DNA from 3 places in the Staphylococcus sp. 231237_7MaSpsaltlick genome. Region 3 is predicted to be linked to each of the others. Evidence: riboswitches for the same ligand, from Rfam matches in the RefSeq annotation. Region 3 holds a riboswitch; each other region holds the start of a gene.

What was found. Region 3 has a riboswitch for thiamine pyrophosphate ahead of ACF91D_RS18245 (3-oxoacyl-ACP reductase). Riboswitches for the same ligand answer to the same signal wherever they lie in the genome.
Region 1: it holds a riboswitch for thiamine pyrophosphate, as region 3 does, so the genes downstream of both, thiC (phosphomethylpyrimidine synthase ThiC) here and ACF91D_RS18245 (3-oxoacyl-ACP reductase) in region 3, are expected to answer to the same signal.
Region 2: it holds a riboswitch for thiamine pyrophosphate, as region 3 does, so the genes downstream of both, ACF91D_RS28705 (3-oxoacyl-ACP reductase) here and ACF91D_RS18245 (3-oxoacyl-ACP reductase) in region 3, are expected to answer to the same signal.

Annotation. Positions count from the first base shown of each region.
Region 1 covers NZ_JBICNX010000004.1:452,782-459,722, forward strand. The annotation lists gene ACF91D_RS10490 (helix-turn-helix domain-containing protein) at 1-1,922, opposite strand, end outside; gene ACF91D_RS10495 (hypothetical protein) at 2,499-2,765, opposite strand; gene ACF91D_RS10500 (haloacid dehalogenase type II) at 3,031-3,708, shown strand; gene ACF91D_RS10505 (phosphatase PAP2 family protein) at 4,077-4,979, shown strand; TPP riboswitch at 5,128-5,228, shown strand; gene thiC (phosphomethylpyrimidine synthase ThiC) at 5,334-6,941, shown strand, end outside.
Region 2 covers NZ_JBICNX010000045.1:624-7,564, forward strand. The annotation lists partial or broken gene ftsY (signal recognition particle-docking protein FtsY) at 1-302, shown strand, start outside; gene ACF91D_RS28690 (putative DNA-binding protein) at 289-624, shown strand; gene ffh (signal recognition particle protein) at 663-2,030, shown strand; gene ACF91D_RS28700 (LLM class flavin-dependent oxidoreductase) at 2,391-3,689, opposite strand; gene ACF91D_RS28705 (3-oxoacyl-ACP reductase) at 3,712-4,464, opposite strand; TPP riboswitch at 4,574-4,675, opposite strand; gene rpsP (30S ribosomal protein S16) at 4,895-5,161, shown strand; gene rimM (ribosome maturation factor RimM) at 5,554-6,060, shown strand; gene trmD (tRNA (guanosine(37)-N1)-methyltransferase TrmD) at 6,060-6,797, shown strand; gene rplS (50S ribosomal protein L19) at 6,901-6,941, shown strand, end outside.
Region 3 covers NZ_JBICNX010000009.1:193,366-200,306, reverse strand. The annotation lists gene ACF91D_RS18270 (YfhO family protein) at 1-2,435, shown strand, start outside; gene rplS (50S ribosomal protein L19) at 2,824-3,174, opposite strand; gene trmD (tRNA (guanosine(37)-N1)-methyltransferase TrmD) at 3,276-4,013, opposite strand; gene rimM (ribosome maturation factor RimM) at 4,013-4,519, opposite strand; gene rpsP (30S ribosomal protein S16) at 4,759-5,025, opposite strand; TPP riboswitch at 5,239-5,337, shown strand; gene ACF91D_RS18245 (3-oxoacyl-ACP reductase) at 5,449-6,201, shown strand; gene ACF91D_RS18240 (LLM class flavin-dependent oxidoreductase) at 6,223-6,941, shown strand, end outside.

The sequences.
Region 1 (6,941 bases), on a different contig from region 3:
ATCATATTCGTAATCAATCCGTGCTCAGGATTTAAAATTCTATTAAATACAAAATACTCATTTGTATAAGGTGTCGTAACGGATATAACTAAAGGCGCTGTATTTGTTAATGCATTATTTTTGTTAATGAGTAACATATGAAAATTACTATTCACCTTACAAACAATGCCGTTTGGTAAGCGCAATATATATTGATCAATAAATGGTGCTAATAAACTATAAATATAAACAATTGGCATCGTATTTTGATGTTGATCTATAAGCATGACCTGATCATCATCAGCTGCATAAAGTGGAAAGCCGATTCCAGCTATTTTCCCATTTAAGTCTAATAAAAGGCGAGATAATAATATATGTGATTCACTTATACTATTTTCGTAGTATTTTAATAAACTGCTATAAGTCACATTGTTAATAATTAACTTATTTGAATGTGGTACGAGATAGCTAATAAATTGCATAAATGTTTGCTTTAAGTCAGAACAGGGCTGAATAAATTTGTCGTGAACTAATTCATGAAATAACTTAAGATCACTATTAATATAATAATTAGTTGCAGGATACATTGTGATTGCATTGATTATTTCAGGTATCGTTTGATATTCAGTTAAAAGATTATCTATTACAATACCTATGCCCATATTGCGATATCTCTGAGTTAGTAATTGCATGATAGATTGGAAGTATTCGTCTTCCCAATTTGCAGGATTAAATATCAATGTCAGATACCTTAATATAGATTGACGTTTATCTGTTTTGGCCAATGGCCTGATAATTGCGTTATGTATGGAATGGAAATGATCAACAGTTGCAACGTTTAATGTAACTTTAAAGTCATTACTTGCTAACCGTTGGATAATATTTAACAATTTCTGTAACTCTAAATTATTAAGATATTTAATGTCTACATTATTAATGTGTAAATTCACTCTTGAGAAATTTTCCGCAATCAATGACTCAAAATGACTTTCTGAAAAATTAATCAGTTCATATAAATTGTTTAGTTGAATCACGTTAACCATTGGTTCAAAGTAATTGTTAAATTGTAAGTCATCTAAATTTATATTAGAAATTACATTGTTCTTTAATTTAATATTCTGTTTTAGTTGAGATAAATATTTCGAAATATATTCAACGTCTGTATGAATTTTGACAGGGTGATCGCCTTTCATACTACGATAGTGATAAATAAATTTTTTTGGAGGCATATGAACAAAACTTTTAAAATGCTTTGAATAAGTGCTCACGTTATTAAAGCTGTACTGTGTTGCAGTTTCATGTATAGATTTACTATGTTGTACTAAATCATACAAGGATAATGCGACTTTTAAGGATGATACATAAAACTTAAAATTTATATTGAGCATTCTTGAGAACATAATAGAAATATAGGATTGTGAAATGAAGAATTTTTTTGAGACATCTTGTGTAGTTAAATGCTCATGTATATTTAAATTAACGTAGCGAATTAATTTTTGTGCCAGTAAATTTTTGGTTCGTAAAGTAGGTACATAAGTAGTATGTAATGTGACTTTGGCTTCCTTTAACAAAAAATCAACAATGTCTGCTACGTAATGTAACTGACCATTGGTCAAATAGGCTTCATTATATAAAATTTGTAATACCAAAGTTCTGAATTGATCAATATTACGAATTTGTGCAAAATCAAAATAACAATTGGATAAAAATTGCTCTTGTTCAAAAAAAATGGGAAGTGGAATCTTTAATTCGACAACATCATCTAATTTAATCATTTGATATAAATCTGAATTATTTATAATTAATCCATTATCAACGGACAAAATAATTCCATTTAAATTAACCTTACATGGTTTATTTAATGGAAGTAGTATAATAATTTGGTTTATGCAGCGCGTAAATTCAGTTGAATAATCTTTTCTTACACTTAATGAGCTAATCATAAATACCACCTAAGTCAGAAATTAGAACTATCAGTTAATAGTAATAAAATCATTGTACATCTGTAATAAGAAAAAAGAATGATAATCCCACATTATTATTAAAGTGACGATATAAATTAATAAATAGCACTTTTGCGGAGAATTTTTCAAAAATTGTAAGTAAATTAATAATAATTTGAAGTGGTGTAGTAATAAACGTATAATCTTATGGTTAATATGTTAAAAGATAAAAAAAGAGATCTAAAAACACTGCCTGAAAGTGACTTTAGATCTCTTATTATTTTCGTCCATAGGAACGAAGTTATACTGAGAATGTTGTGTTATTTACTTTGTTTAAATGGGTGCATAAAGTTTAATTCTGGGAATGGAATATAACTATGATGATAGATGGCAAGTTAAATAGCCGTTCATAACACATGAAATACATCCTCATACAATATTATATAACTAATAATCTTCTAATACAATATACAATTATTTTGTTATTTAATTTATTATAGGCTTTAACTGAGCTGTTTGTTATTGAAGGATACACGAATTGTCAGATTAAACGAATGTGAAAATTTACAATAAGATTTATTTGCTGTCTTTTCTATATAGATCATATGCTTTGTAAAGAAATAAAATAATCGTAATGACTAAAAATAGAGTAAATAGACCATTGAAGATGGAATTGCTATAAATTTTAAAAATTGTAATAGAACTTAAGCCTTCTAAAAATACTGAACCGGTTGTTTTAATTTCAAAAAGATCAAATGCAAGTAGCGTTAATGAGATAAGCGTCATGTATCCGAGCGTAATAATAAAGAGGTTAAACAAATCGACGAAAAATATTTTTCTCATAACAACCAGCCTCCTCTCTTACTTTTATATTGCCAACTAATCAATGATTTAAAGCTTGGTTTAATATAATTTACATAAAATTTACAATCAATAATTAGGTGGTACACAGAGTGGTTGTCGAACAAATATAATATTTATTGATAATAAATTAACTAAAATTACAAGATTCGTAAACAAATTTAATTCTAAATTGTTTTGAATGTGTGTTTATTGTGTAAAATAATAAGTAAGTTTCATTTTTATGGAGTTGCAGAGGAGGGAAAGTATGTATAAGGCTATTATTTTTGATGTGTATGGTACTTTGTTTGATATGGATTCATTAAAAAATGAAATGATTGAGTTTGATGAAGATACTGCAACAAAGATTACTAAGTTATGGCAAAAGACTCAATTAAGACATATGTTTATGAGGCAGGTTATGCAAAGATATATCCCTTTTGATGAATTGACGAAAGACTCACTACGACATACTTTAAATGTTTATGATATTCAATATAATAGAGAAGATATTAATAGATTGTTTGAAGCATTTTTTAATTTAAATTATTACAAGGAGATACCTAAATCATTAGCCAATTTAAGAGATAAAAATATTGATGTAGGTATACTATCAAATGGTAATGATAATATGTTAATGCCACTCATAGATAATTCAGAACTAGGTGGATATATCGACACACTTATTAGTGTTAATGAAATTAAACAATATAAACCGAGTGCTGCAAGTTATGCACTTGTATTAGAGTATTATCATATGAATAGAGAAGATATATTATTTGTCTCTTCAAACTCATGGGATATTACTGGTGCTAGTAACTTTGGATTTGATACAGCTTGGGTAAATCGAACAAATAAAAAGTTTGATGTAAACGGTCCAACACCATCGATAACGGTAAGTAATGTGAGCGAAATGGTGAAATGGCTAGAGTTAAATCATAAATAAAAAAGCAGTAAAATTCATGTTTAAGTCGACATGAATTTACTGCTTTTTTTATATTTAGCGAAGCTAAATATGCTTATAAAAATAAGGAGAACTTTAAAATTAAAAAAACTATATTCGCTACACAAATAATATATCATGAATAAATGATATTGTGACCTAACAGTTATGTCACATTTAGAATTTTACTATGGAATTTAGGCTTCCAATAATATAAAAAGATTGCAGTTATCTCTACAAAGATTATGAAAATTTTATTTAATTCAAACATACATAAGCATAAAATGGGTATGGTTAAGCAGTAATAAAATTCATGAATAATAAAATAGTTATTAAAATTATTGTTAAAAGATATTAATTAGGAGGGCATCATGGTTATTTCAAAAAGGTTCACAGCAATTGCATTACCTGTATTTTGCATTATTTTAGTACTCGCTTTATTTATTGATTTGCCAGTATCTAAACATTTTATGAATCAAAATTCAATCTTTGGGACAGTATTTCAAGATTTAGGTCTTTTTCCGCCAACTGTTATTTTGATTCTTTCAATGATTATTTTGAATTTTTATGTGTTTTCAAAGTTTGAAAGTAAATTGATTAAATATATCATTTTATTTTTATCTTTTATTTATACTTTGATAAAAACTAATACTTTGGTATCTGAAACATTTAAGTATATCTTTGCAACAATGGACAATATTGAACGACATAAGCCATTAGGTGTGGCTAGTAATGAAGGTGATACCAGCAATGCATTACCAATGGGGCTAAGTTTCTTAATCACATTCATTTTACTTATGTTAATTACATTATTTGTTACAAAATTTTGGTTACAACAAGTGACTCAAACAGAGATAGAAAGATTAGTTCGCGTTGCATTTGTTAGCTTTTTTGTATTATTAGTAGGATTAGAAACGATTGATAGTTTGAAGGAATTATGGGGGCGAGCAAGACCTTATGAAATTGGTCATGACGGCGCACATTTTACAAATTGGCTTACAATCAATGGTAATACTGGTCACAGTTCATTTCCATCTGGTCATACAACAGATGCGGCTTATTTAATGTTTTGGGCATTTTACTTTAAAACACGTGTAGCCCAAAAGCGTATGTTTATTATTGCATTTATGTTTACTATTATCATGTGTGTGAGTCGTTTGCGTATTGGTGCACATTTCTTAGGCGATGTAACTATGGCCTTTACATTAATTACTTTATTGATGATAGCAGCAGATTATATGATTTATAAATGGAATGCAAAACACTTACATTAAAATGGAACAGAACATTAATATAAGTACCTAGGATCCTGTTTGTTAAACAGAATCTTAGGTTTTTATTGTACTAGATTATGTTTATATTAATTTTCAAATTTATTTGTAATTATTTTTTATTAGTGTTAAGTTTAATTTAGAATTTAATAAGAATTGCTAGGGGTGCTTGTTAGCTGAAAGAGACATTAGTCTCAACCCTTTGAACCTGATCTGGTTAGTACCAGCGTAGGGAAGCAGAAAAGTACAGTATAAATGGAAAGTCTATAGAGTAGACTTTTATTTACTGTCGCTTCACTAAATATGTGATTTTCGACCAGGTCTCCTAGCAATAATAAAATGCTAAGGAGTTTTTTTATGAAACAAGAAAAAATAGAATTAAAAAAGCAATTTCCATCAAGTCAAAGGATTTGGGTGAGTGGAGAAGATCCAGATATTCAAGTTCCATTTAGAGAGATACAACTTTCCCCAACAGTAACAGAAGAAGGAACAACGGTTAACAAACCGGTGTTAGTCTATGACACTGCAGGACCATATCATGATACTAGTTATACAGTTGACGTGCAAAAAGGTATACCCAAATTAAGAACACCATGGATAGAAGATAGAAATGATACATTGGAATATGAAGGTAGGAAAATTGTCTCACTGGATAACGGATTTAAGTCTAATAATCATAAAAAATTTGTCGAGACACCATTTAAATATCAACCGAAAAAGGCAAAAACAGGACAAAATGTTACACAAATGCATTATGCGAAACAAGGTATTATCACGAAGGAAATGAAATTTGTAGCTAAGCGAGAAGATGTCTCACCTGAATATGTGCGTTCAGAAATTGCACGAGGACGTGCGATTATTCCTAATAATGTCAATCACCCTGAATCAGAACCAATGATTATAGGTAAAAACTTTCAAGTGAAAATAAATGCTAATATTGGTAATTCGGCAGTCAGTTCTTCTATAGAAGCTGAAATAGAAAAGTTGGTTTGGGGCATTCATTGGGGGGCTGATACGATTATGGATTTATCTACTGGTAAAAATATCCATGCTACGAGAGAATATCTATTGAGAAATTCCCCGGTTCCTGTTGGCACTGTGCCTATCTATCAAGCATTAGAAAAGGTAGATGGTTCTGCTAAGGACTTAACTTGGGAAATTTATCGCGATACTTTAATTGAACAAGCAGAACAAGGCGTTGACTACTTCACGATACACGCAGGCGTATTATTACGTTATGTCCCGACAACAGTGGATAGATTAACTGGTATTGTTTCAAGAGGTGGATCTATCATGGCACAATGGTGTTTAGCGCATCATGAAGAAAGCTTTTTATATACACATTTTGAAGAAATTTGTGAAATAATGAGCCGTTATGATATTGCAATTTCTCTTGGAGATGGATTAAGACCCGGATCAATATATGATGCAAATGATGAGAGCCAAATTCTGGAATTAAAGACATTAGGGGAATTAACTGCAATAGCTTGGGAATATGACGTACAAGTGATGATTGAAGGGCCAGGACATGTTCCGATGCATAAAATAAAGGAAAATCAAGACTTAGCTGATTTCCATTGTCAAGAAGCGCCTTTTTACACATTAGGTCCATTAACAACAGATATTGCACCAGCCTATGACCATATTACGTCTGCAATCGGGGCAGCCCAAATTGCTAGTTATGGTACAGCAATGCTTTGTTATGTTACTCCAAAAGAGCATCTGGGATTACCTAATAAAGACGATGTGAGAGAAGGTGTTGTCACGTATAAGATTGCAGCACATGCAGCTGACTTGGCAAAAGGTGTCAAAGGAGCACAACAAAGAGATGATGAAATTAGTAGAGCACGATTTGAATTTAGATGGTACGATCAATTTAATCTGTCGCTAGATCCTGATAAGGCACGTTCATATCATGATGAAACACTACCTGCTGAAGCAGCAAAGGTTGCCCATTTCTGCAGT
Region 2 (6,941 bases), on a different contig from region 3:
AAGCTAAATCATTCAAAGAAGTTACAAACGTGACAGGTATTGTGCTAACGAAACTTGACGGAACGGCTAAAGGTGGTATTGTCTTAGCGATTAGAAATGAGCTCCACATACCTGTTAAATATGTTGGATTAGGTGAAAAATTAGATGATTTACAACCATTTAACCCAGAAAGTTATGTTTACGGATTATTTGCAGATATGATTGAACAAAATGTTGAAGTATCTGAAGATGGGGATAGTGAGTTGACGTCTGATCAACTTGACACTGGTTCAGTAGAAGGTCGATCAGATGAGCCAAAATAATGATTTAATTAAAACGATTAGAATGAATTACTTGTTTGATTTTTATCAAGCACTATTGACAAAGAAACAACGCAATTATCTTGAATTATTTTATTTACAAGATTATTCGTTGAGTGAAATTGCTGATACGTTTGATGTGAGTCGACAAGCAGTGTATGATAATATTAGAAGAACTGGCGACCTAGTTGAAGATTATGAGACAAAGTTAGGTTTATATAAAAATTTTGAATTAAGACAAGAAATATATGAACAGATGAAATTAAATGTAAATGATTCTGAGAAGATTAAACAATATATACAAGCTTTGGAAGATTTAGAATAAGCATAAATTAATATAGAGCAAAAAGGAGGGTATTTGATATGGCATTTGAAGGATTATCCGATCGCTTGCAAGACACAATGCAAAAGATTCGAGGCAAAGGTAAAGTAACTGAAGCCGATATTAAGGTTATGATGCGAGAAGTGCGATTGGCGTTATTAGAAGCCGATGTTAACTTTAAAGTTGTTAAGGAATTTATCAAAACTGTATCAGATAGAGCTTTAGGATCAGATGTAATGAAGTCATTAACACCTGGTCAACAAGTAATCAAAATCGTACAAGAGGAACTGACTCAATTGATGGGTGGGGAAAACTCAACGATAACAATGGCAAATAAACCACCAACAGTAATTATGATGGTAGGTTTACAAGGTGCAGGGAAAACAACTACAGCTGGTAAGTTAGCGTTATTAATGCGAAAGAAATATAATAAAAAACCATTACTCGTAGCAGCTGATATCTATAGACCTGCAGCAATTGACCAATTGCAAACCGTTGGTAAGCAAATTGATATTCCTGTTTATAGTGAAGGAGATCAAGTTAAACCACAACAAATTGTCGAAAATGCAATTCAACATGCTAAAGCAGAGCATTTAGATTTTGTAATTATTGATACAGCTGGACGTTTACACGTTGATGAAGCGTTAATGCAAGAATTAACAGATGTTAAAGAAATTACGAAACCGAATGAAATTATGTTAGTTGTGGATGCCATGACAGGTCAAGACGCAGTAAATGTAGCGCAATCATTTGATGAGCAACTTGAATTAACAGGCGTAACACTGACTAAATTAGATGGTGATACACGTGGTGGGGCAGCACTCTCAATTCGTTCTGTAACACAAAAACCTATTAAATTTGTGGGTATGAGTGAAAAATTAGATGGATTGGAACCATTCCATCCGGAAAGAATGGCTTCAAGAATACTTGGTATGGGTGATGTGCTAAGTTTAATTGAAAAGGCTCAACAAGATGTCGATGCTGATAAAGCTAAGGATCTTGAGAAGAAAATGCGCACTTCATCATTTACGCTTGAGGATTTCTTGGAACAATTAGACCAAGTCAAAAACCTGGGTCCGCTTGACGATATTATGAAAATGATTCCTGGAATGAACAAGATGAAAGGTATCAATAACTTAAATATGGATGAGAAACAGATCGACCATATTAAAGCGATTATTCAATCTATGACACCGGCTGAACGTAATGATCCAGATAGTTTAAATGTATCACGTAAGAAACGTATTGCTAAAGGTTCAGGACGTTCGGTACAAGAAGTGAACAGATTGATGAAACAATTTAATGATATGAAGAAAATGATGAAACAATTTTCTGGTGGCGGAAAAGGTAAAAAAGGTAAACGTAAGCAAATGGAGAATATGTTAAATGGTATGAACTTACCATTCTAATTCAATTTGCTTAGTAGGTTAGTCCTAGAAGATATTTAACCGTTTAACAATCAATAAAGTGCTATAAGCAATGTTAGTGCTAGATGATAGTTGAATCCACTAACCTAATCTCGCAATATTACTATTAATTTGAAAAAGAGAAATCCCTTCAAGGTAATCAATGATTTGATAACTTTGAAGGGTTTTTTAGTTTATGTTTTATATTCATATTGCTCATTTATCTATGGAATTATAATTATTAATGTGGGTAATGAACCAATGGTTATCAATAACAATAGTATCCTTGTTAATGTAATTATAGTTAATTATACTAATTGAATGCATTGTATTTCAATGTGTTAAAGTTACAAAAAATTTTTACTAAAGGCCAATATTTTCTCTAAATGTAGTTCCTTCATATTCAATGCGATAAAGTCCTCGTTTTTGTAGTTCCGGTACGATATAATCAACGAAATCTTCTAAACTATTAGGAAACACCGGTGGCATTAAATTAAAACCGTCTGCAACGCCAGCATTAAACCATCTTTCCATTTCGTCAACGATTTGAGTAGGTGTACCTATCAACGTTAAATGTCCGCCACCAGCGCTAAGGTAACCCAATAATTCACGCAGTGTAGGATTTTTATCATTGATAATTTCTAGTACAGTTTGGTAACGACCTTTGGGGCCTGTAAAGTTCTCTACAGGCGGTAAGGGTGGTATAGGTTCGTCTAAATCCCAACTATGACAATCTTGGCGAATAAAGAACTTTAATTGATTTAATGCTGTATCAATAGCTAAGGACTCGTCCAATTGACGTTTTTTGGCGTAAGCTTCAGCATAAGTTTCTCCGACATAGGTAACTAAACCTGGATACACCTTTAAGCTGTTCGTTGGTTTTCCAACCGATGTTAATTTATTATTTAATTTTTGGCGAAATGCTGTAGCTTGCTTTAGGTTCCAAGCGACTGCATAGATAGCATCTGCATACTTAGTTGCCAAGGTGATACCTTGATCTGAGGCACCAGCTTGCATTGCAATGGGTTTGCCTTGAGGACTTCCAGGTGTCGTTAGTGGTCCTTGGACATCGAAATAATGACCTTTAAAATGAATTGGCTGAATTGCATCCGCGTTGATTAAAGTATTTTCTGCTTTATTATGTAAGAAATCTGCCGTTGTCCACGAATCTAACAACAGATTCATTACTTGAGCGAATTCGTCTGCTTTTTCATAGCGTGTATCATGATCTGGTAGACGCTCCATACTGTGGTTTGCTGCTTCTAAATCAGTCATAGATGTTACTAAGTTCCAACCTGCACGTCCGTTATTCATATGATCAATACTTAAGAGTTGTCTAGCTGCTGTATATGGATTAGCAAAGGTACTGGAAATCGTTGCAACTAATCCAACGTATTGCGTAACTTGGGCTATTGCAGCTAAATTGACCAAAGGGTCAAACCAAAATGCGGGCATATCACTTGGTGATTGTGCTGGAAAAGATTGATTATCTGCAAAAAATATCGCATCAAATAATCCACGTTCTGCAATTTGAGCTAATGATTGATAATACGAGATATCTCCTATACGTTCAACACTTGAATTGCTCATACGCCAAGCCGCATGATGATGACCGCATCCATAAATTAATACACCGATGTTAAGTTGACGAGTTTGTGTCATAAGATGATTCATCCTCCATTTCTTAATTCATTGTTAATCCACCATCAACTGTAAAGTTCTGACCAGTTATCCCTTTAGCTTGATCAGAAATGAGGTAGCTTACCATATTTGCTACATCTTGAGGTGATGTGACTTGTCTTAATGGTGTGGTTTGAGCAATAAGATCAAATACTTCTTGTGTCGTCGCTGCACTTGCGTCAGTAGTCTTTAGTAAACCGCCAGATACAACATTTGCATTAATACCAAATTGACCTAATTCAGCGGCGATATTTCGTGTGAATCCTATTAAACCTGCTTTTGCAGTAGTATATTCATGGTAGGGTACGACTGGATTTTGATAAAGATTTGTACCAATCGAAACAATAGTTCCTGTTTCTCTTGAGATAAATTGTTTAACGACTGCTTGAGTCACATTGAAAGCGCCTTTTAACGTGCCGTCGAGTTGTTGTTGATAGTCCTCCCAACTTAAATCTATAAATGCTTTTTGTGCTGTGGGATCAAATTTAAATCCTACGAGCGCATTATTTATGACCGCATCTATTTGCCCAAAATGTTCTGTTGCATGTGCAATCATTTCATCAACTTGGTTTCTATCAGTAATATCTGCTGGTAAAGCGATAGCCTGTGATTCACCAATTTCACGTACGAGTTGTTCAGCTAAATCTTTACTTTTAAAATAATTTATAATTACATTATGACCTTGTGTAGCTAATGTTCGTGCTATCGTTGCACCTAACCCTCTGCTACTACCTGTGATTAAAATTGTTTTAGTCATATATTCACCTCATCATTGATTTATTAAATAAAAAAATACACAACCCTCTCTAGGAAAGTTGTGTATCAAAAAGTATATGAATACGTCAAAAAAGACTATCAGTTTCATTATCATATTGGTAACACTTTCCTACGCTAGTCTTAGCTAGATCAGGTTCGAAGGGTTTGAGTTTAGCTCATCTCAGTTTTAAAAAACACCCCTAGTGCATGCGTTATTTAATTTAACTTCAATGTATAGCTTTTAATAAAGCATGTCAAGTTGTGCAAAAGTTTAAATTTAAATACAAATCAGGTGAAGGACTAAAAGTCACAGTTTAAAAATAGAGATTCAATATTGGTAAAGAAAAAACTCTTTACAAAGTACTGCAGAACTGTTAATATTATTTCTTGTAGAAAATAAAAATATTAAGAACATAAAGGAGAGAATATAAATGGCAGTTAAATTACGTTTAACACGTTTAGGTTCAAAAAGAAATCCATTCTATCGTATTGTAGCAGCTGATGCTCGTGCGCCACGTGACGGTCGTAACATCGAACAAATCGGTACTTACAACCCTAACAATGTAAATGCACCAGAAGTTAAAATCGACGAAGAATTAGCATTAAAATGGTTATCACAAGGTGCAAAACCAACTGATACTGTACGTAACATCTTATCAAGAGAAGGTATCTTGAAAAAATTCGACGAACAAAAATAATAATAAATCGAACGTATTGATTTATTTTGAATATGTTAGAACTAAAAGGTTATAACATAGTCTAGAAGATGATTTTTACTTTTATCTAAAGTAGAAATCATCTTTTTTTATTGGTCAATATTGAATTTGAAAGCTAAACGGTAAATAGGGTGATTTAAGCCGTGATTTCAATCTTAGAAATAACAAACTTATTGCCTGAAAATAGCGGATTGCTAATAAGAAATACTGGATTAGTTGTTCGAGTTACTTGAATAATTTTTATTTATTTTAGTAAATACTACTTCTAAACGATAACGTATTACAGCTATCTCAATCCGTGTTATAATGGATTACGAATTTTATTTAGTTTCATTACCTATGAAGATAGTTGTAATGATGACGGAGGAAAAATAATGAAAGTTGAAATTGGTAAATTTGTAAACACACATGGTGTTAAAGGTGAAATTAAGATTAAATCACATTCAGATTTTACAGATACTCGATTCCAACCTGGAGAATCTGTACTAATTCAAGCTGAGGGTAAAGAAGCAGAAACGTTTAAGATTAGTAGCCACAGAATGCATAAAGGCTTGCATATGCTTAAGTTTGAAGGAATTAATAATATTAATGATATAGAATATTTAAAGGGTGCAACATTATTACAAGAACGTGATCATGATGAAATAGAATTAGCCGAACATGAATATTTCTATTCAGATATAATAGGTTGTACTGTATTTGATGATGAAGGAACTGCAATTGGACGTGTGACAGAAATATTTGAAACAGGTGCTAACGATGTTTGGGTTGTTAAAGGTAACAAAGAATATCTTATTCCGTATATTGCTGATGTGGTTAAAGATGTCGATGTGGAAGGTAGAAGTATCACAATAACACCAATGGAAGGATTGTTAGATTAATGAAAATAGATTTTTTAACACTTTTTCCAGAAATGTTTGAAGGTGTTTTGAATCATTCGATTTTAAAACGTGCTCAAGAGAAATCAGTGTTACAGGTAAATACTGTAAACTTTAGAAATTTTGCTGAAAATAAACATGGTCAAGTTGATGACTATCCATTTGGTGGTGGTCAAGGCATGGTATTGAAACCTGAACCTGTATTCAATGCAATGGAAAGTATTGATAAAACCCCAGACACACGTGTGATTTTAATGTGTCCTCAAGGTCGTCCATTTAACCAAGCTATCGCGCAAGAATTAAGTGAAGCGGAGCATCTTGTATTTATTTGTGGTCACTATGAAGGGTATGATGAACGTATACGTCAACATTTAGTGACGGATGAAATTTCTATGGGTGACTATGTGCTAACTGGTGGTGAATTGCCAGCAATGGTCATGACTGATGCTATTGTACGATTGATACCAGGTGTGTTAGGAAATCAACAATCACATGAGGATGATTCATTTCAAGATGGTTTATTAGAGTTTCCACAATACACCCGACCACGAGAGTATAAAGGATTAGGCGTACCTGACGTGTTAGTTTCTGGAAATCATGCGCATATTGATGCGTGGCGTCATGAACAAAAACTAATTAGAACCTACGAAAAACGACCGGATTTACTTGAGAGTTATCAGTTAACAGATAAAGACCGCGAGATTATTGAAAGATATAAAAAGGAATTGAAAAATGATTAGCGATATGCTAATATATTTTAAGTGTGCGATACACGAAAAATCACTATGATCCGCTGCTATATTTTGTCGAGGCAAGAACATAGGTTGAAGGAGAGAATAAATAATGAGTAATCACAAATTAATCGAAGCAGTAACACAATCACA
Region 3 (6,941 bases):
AAAGTACATATGACCACTCATTTGGGCTTGGAGGAGATTTTGTAAAAGATTTATCTTATTACTATTCAACTTCACCATTTACATATATTAATTTTATATTTGTGTGGGTATCGGAAACGATATTTAATAGTAATCCTAGTCAAATTACATTTTGGGCCAGCAACCAGTTAATCGTTGCCTTTATTAAAGGTGTAGCAACTTTTGTTATAACTTTTTATTTCTTTAAATATTTAAATTTTAAAAGTTATACAATATTTTTGGCTGCATTACTCTACGGTGCATCTACAACAGTTATATACTTTAATTTTACGTGGTCATACTACGGGGATTTACTTATTTTTCTCCCCTTGTCACTGTTAGGTATTGAACGTTTTTATAGAGAGAAAAAATTAGGCCTATTTATTTTTGCAATTGCATTAACCCTTTTCTCAAATTTTTACTTTAGTTACTATGAAGCGATTGCGATATTAGCTTATGTAATTTATCGTTTTATATTTCCACATCCAAGAGATATCGTTTCACGTAAGCAGCAGTTATGGATAATACCTGTTTCAGTCATATTAAGCACGTTAATTGGTGTTTGGGGATTTTATACTGGTGTATCTTCATTTCTCAATAATGATAGAGTAAGCAATCCGCATTTTAGTATAAACATCCTTACAGACTTTGCTCGCCAAAAAAACTTTTTTAGCAACGGCTTTTACATTACCGTATCAATGATTGCCATCATCGCTTTATTATCTTTTAAACTTTACAAGCACTATTACTATAGATTTTTTGCAATTGCAACATGGATTATGTTAATAGGTTCATTAACGCCTTATTTCGATAGTATGTTTAATGGATTTTCTACACCAGAGCGCAGATGGGTTTATATTTTTGCATTAACAACGTCAGGGCTGATTGCATTATTTATTCAGCATCTTGCAGAGTTAAGTCTAAAATCTTATGTCATTTCTTGTGTACCTGTTTTAGTAATTATGGGGATTATGGCACTTATTGTGACTGACCAAAAAATATCATGGATGCTTATATGCTTAATACTTATGCTTTTTATAGCATTCATATTATTTAAGAAAGATTTATTGCAACAACGCTGGGTCATATTTGTCATCTTATGCTTGTTTATTGTGCAGCAAGCATTTATATTATCTAACAATCACTTTAATAATGTTAAAAACTATGAATCTACTGTTTCAGCTATGCATGAGGCAGACTACAAAAGTCCTGCATTAGCTAAAAAAATAGATACAATCAATCAACAACATGATGACGACCCTTTAAATAGAATTGATTACATGTCACAATACGGTTTGAATTCACCGATGCTCTATCATTTTGATGGCACTGCCTTATATTCAAGCATATTTGATGGTGACATTTTAAAATATTATGATAAAACATTACAAATTAATATGCATACTGATAAAAATAGCACTTATCGTTTATTATCTAATCGCGCTAATTTAATGGCTTTATGGAATGTACAAGATCGCATACGGCGTCCAAATGATTTAAATATTCCCTATGGATTTAAACACAAAAGCACTGTTGACCATTCTAAAGAAGAATCATTTTTACATTCTACAAATCAAATAGCTTATCCAAGTGCACATATCACGGATAAAGTTTTTGATTCCAAAGACCTTAAATCGCCATTAGATAGAGAACAAGCCATGTTACAAGGTGTTGTATTGAATGATAGTAGCACTTCATCCAATCAAACATTCAAAGCTAATAAAAATTTATTAACAGAAGCGACGTCAACATTAACCGACGCTCACAGAAATGAAGGCAATCATTTAATTGTTTCTAAAGACAACGGCGGCATAAGTTATCATTTACCTAAATCTATTGCTGATAAGTATGAAGATATGTATATTGAGATGGATGTAGAGTTACTCTCACCTGATAAAGCTCATGAAGTTCGTGTTAACGAGTACAGCCAACAACGCAATGAATTGACTTACAAGTATAGACGGTTTGTTACACCAGTAACCATGCGTGTTAACGCAAATAAAGATTTAAATATCCAATTATCTAAAGGAAATTATCGATTTAATATCAAAGGTATTTATGGAGAAGATTATCAAACTTTACGTAACGCAACAAAATCTTTAAATCCAGTAAAAGTATCTCAAGAACGTACAGGCTATACAGTAACTAAAAGTAAAGAAGATAAAGGGTACATTGTACTCCCTATGGCTTATCGTAATGGCATGAAAGCTTATTCGGGCAAACAAGAATTACCTGTCAAACAGGGTAACGGTATTATGACAGTAATTTCTACTGAAAAAGGTCAAGAAAAGATTACTTTAAAATATAAACCACCACACGCCCTACCCTTAATAACGTTATCTGTTTTCGGTGTAATTTTTAGTATTATCTTTTTATGGTGGTTAAGAAATAAGTCCAAAGATAACATAAGTAAATAGAAAATATCATTAAAATGTGTCAATATACTTAAGAAGAAATTCACCTTGGTATACCTATATTCAAATAACGCTCATTTACCTCGCTATACTAGACGCAGCTTTAATGTGTATTATGGGCTATTTGGAGCTATTTAGAGGTTTCAGGGCATAAGACGTTTAGTAGTTTGATTTGAGCTTTGTATGATCTTTGTATGTTGTGCTATGTATTCATTAAGCACAATCAAAATCATTAGGTACCTATACTTATCCTTAATTCTCAAAACGTTAACTATCCCTCTTTAAACAAACGAATTTCATCTACAATATCTAGCCATAGCTTTTTATTATATTAGTAAACAAAAAAGCGATCCTCATAAAGAGGACCGCTTTTTTATGCTTATTATGCTGATTAACGAATTTCTTTAATTCTAGCAGCTTTACCACGTAATTCACGTAGGTAATATAATTTAGCACGACGAACTTTACCACGACGTGAAACTTCAATTTTTTCGATTTTTGGTGTGTGTAATGGGAATGTACGTTCCACACCTACACCAGAAGAAATCTTACGTACAGTGAAAGTTTCTGAAATACCTCCACCACGGCGTTTGATTACTACACCTTCGAATACTTGGATACGTTCACGTGTACCTTCAATAATACGTACGTGCACTTTTAAAGTGTCACCTGGACGGAATGAAGGTAAGTCTGTGCGTAATTGCGATTGAGTTACTGCTTCGATTAATTTGTGATTACTCATTATTTTTCTCTCCTTCAACCTATGTTCTTGCCTCGACAAAATATAGCAGCGGATCATAGTGATTTTCGTGTGTCGCACACTTAAAATATGTTAGCACATAGTTAGTCTTTTTTCAATTGCTTTTTATATCTTTCTATAATCTCTTTGTCTTCTTGTGACATAGTGACGCTATTTAAAAGATCTGGTCGCTTCGTCCAAGTTCTGATAATTTTCTGTTCATGACGCCACTTTTCTATATTTGCATGATTACCTGACAACAATACATCTGGCACGCCCATCCCTTTATATTCACGAGGTCTTGTATATTGAGGGAATTCTAGCAAACCATCTTGAAATGAATCATCTTCATGTGATTGTTGGTTACCTAATACACCAGGTAGTAACCTAACAATTGCATCCGTCATTACCATTGCTGGTAGTTCTCCACCAGTCAATACATAATCTCCCATGGAAATCTCATCGGTCACTAAGTTTTCGCGAATTCTTTCATCATAACCTTCATAATGACCACAAATAAAAACGATATGTTCTGCTTGGCTAAGTTCATTAGCAATTGCTTGATTAAATGGACGTCCCTGAGGACACATTAATATTACCCTTGTATCAGCTGTCTTATCGATACTATCCATTGCATTAAATATAGGCTCTGGCTTTAATACCATCCCTTGCCCACCACCAAAAGGATAATCATCTACTTGGTTATGTTTATTTTCTGCAAAATGCCTAAAATCTACTGTATTGACTTCTAACATATCTTTTTCTTGAGCACGTTTCAAAATAGAATGATTTAACACGCCATTAAACATATCTGGAAATAAAGTTAAATAATCAATCTTCATTAATCTAGCAATCCTTCCATTGGGGAGATTTTAATAAGTCTACCTTCGACATCAATCTCTTTAACAACATCTGCAATATAAGGTATTAAATATTCTTTATCTCCTTTAACCACCCAAACATCATTGGCACCTGTTTCAAAAATTTCTATCACGCGACCAATTGGAGTATCTTCTTCATCAAAGACCGTACAACCAATAATGTCTGAATAATAAAATTCATGTTCTCCTAATTCTATTTCTTCATGATCACGTTCTTGAACTAACGTTTCTCCTTTTAAATGTTCAATATCATTAATGTTATTGATTCCTTCAAATGTTAACATATGAAGTCCTTTATGCATTCTATAAGACGAAATCGTAAATGTTATTGATTCTTTATTTTTACGTTCTATCTCAACGATTTCACCCGGTTGAAAACGTATATCAGTAAAATCTGAATTAGATTTCACCTTCACTTCACCTTTTATTCCATGTGTATTTACAATCTTGCCTACTTCAACTTTCATATATGTTCCTCCATAATAATTTGGCTATTTCATTTAATTTTGATTATGTATATGCGTTATTTTATTAGCTTATTATAACATGTAATCTCGATTTCTGTGTTTCATTACATTTAAAAAATGAAGGTTCCATGACATGTGCTATTTTATATTTCCTTAACTATATTTAATATTTCTCAATAAAAAAAGAGTACCTATTAAGGTACTCTTACAAATATACAGAGTGTATATTAGGTTAAAAATTATTTTTGATCATCAAATTTTTTCAAGATACCTTCTCTTGATAAAATGTTGTGAACTGTATCAGTTGGTTTCGCACCATCTTTTAACCATTTAAGTGCTAATTCTTCGTCAATTTTAACTTCTGGTGCATTTACATTGTTAGGGTTGTAAGTACCGATTTGTTCGATATTACGACCGTCACGTGGTGCACGAGCATCAGCTGCTACGATACGATAGAATGGATTTCTTTTTGAACCTAAACGTGTTAAACGTAATTTAACTGCCATTTATATTCGCTCCTTTAATTTTCATAGTTTTTATTTTCTACAAGAAATAATAATAACAGTAATAATCAACTTTGTAAAGAGTTTCTTCTTTACCAATTTCAATATTACGCAAATTTCGTTTCTTAGCTTAAATTATGGTCATTTAAGAATCTTAAATTAACCTAAACTTGACATTATTCACTAAAAAATATACATTGAAATTAAATTAAATAATAAATGCACTAGGGGTGTTTCTAACTGAGATGAGTCTAACTCAAACCCTTTGAACCTGATCTAGTTTAAACTAGCGGAGGAAAGTGTGTAGTTTAGCATATTTCAAAAGTTTTTTGAAACAATTTCATACATATGTTGATATTTCTAATACACAACTTTCTTTCAGAAGGGTTGTGTATTTTTTTATTGAAAAATTAAGGAGTGTGTATAATGAACAAAACAGTAATAGTAACTGGAAGCAGCCGTGGATTAGGTGCAACTATCGTAAAAACGTTAGCTCAAAAAGGACATAACGTTGTCATAAACTATCATAATAGTGAAGATGCCGCACAAAGGCTTGTTGATGAGATTGGAACTCGACAAGCAATCGCTATACAAGCAGATGTGACAAAACGAAATGAAATTGACAGCTTAGTTAATGAAGCTACACAATATTTTGGCCAAGTTGATGTTGTAATTAATAATGCACTAGTTGGGTTTAAATTTGATCCTGTTCAACAAAAAGCATTTGCAGATCTTTCGTGGGATGATTACCAGCAACAAATTGACGGTACATTAAAAGCTGCTTTCAACGTGTGTCAAAGTGTTATACCTCAATTCATTCAAAGACAAAAAGGTAATATTATCTCAATTGGCACGAATTTATTCCAAAACCCAGTCGTCCCTTATCATGAATATACAACCGCTAAAGCTGGATTAATTGGCTTTTCACGTAATTTAGCTGCTGAATTAGGACAATATGGTATCACATCAAATGTAGTATCAGGTGGTTTGTTAAAAACTACCGATGCAAGCGCAACTACAACAACTGAAGTCTTTGATTTAATTGCTCAAACAACACCTATTAAAAAGGTCACTGCACCACAAGATGTTGCTAATATGGTTGCATATCTCGTGTCAGACCAATCAAACGGCATTACAGGTCAGAATTTCACAGTCGATGGTGGCTTAACAATGAATTAATAAGGAGGATTAAATTATTTTATGACACAAACACAACATCTAAACATCGGCGTACTCATCTATGGATGCGGCCATCACCAAGCCGCGTGGCGTATGCCCGATTCAAGCGTTGAACGTATTGGTGATATTACATATTATCAATCATTAGCAAAAATCGCAGAACAAGGCTTGTTTGATGCTATATTTTTTGCTGACAATCAATCGTTTCCAGCTAATTCTAAAAGTGATATGCCTGCATTTTGGTTTGATCCTTTAGTGAATTTAGCTGCGATATCACAAGTTACTGAACATGTCGGTCTAGTAGCTACTATATCTAGTACATTTGCCAACCCTTTTACAGCTGCTAGACAATTACTGAGTATTGACCATATTAGTCAAGGTCGTGCTGGTTGGAACTTAGTAACGTCAATGACAGATTTGGAAGCTGCAAACCATAGTATGGATCATTTACCTGAACACGAAGAACGCTATAAAAAAGCAGATGAATTCGCTCAAGTGATGAATCGATTACTTGAATCTTGGAGTGTCGATAACTTTCTGCATAATAAAGAAGATAATAGTTTAATTAACGAATCTGCAATCAGCCCTATCAATCATCAAGGAGCGTATTTTAACGTTCAAGGACCTTTAACAACACCAAGCAGCCCTCAAGGAAAACCGATTGCTATGCAAGCCGGTGCTTCAGATCCTGGTATTGCACTGGCAACTAAATACGCAGATGCAGTATATGCTGTAGCTTG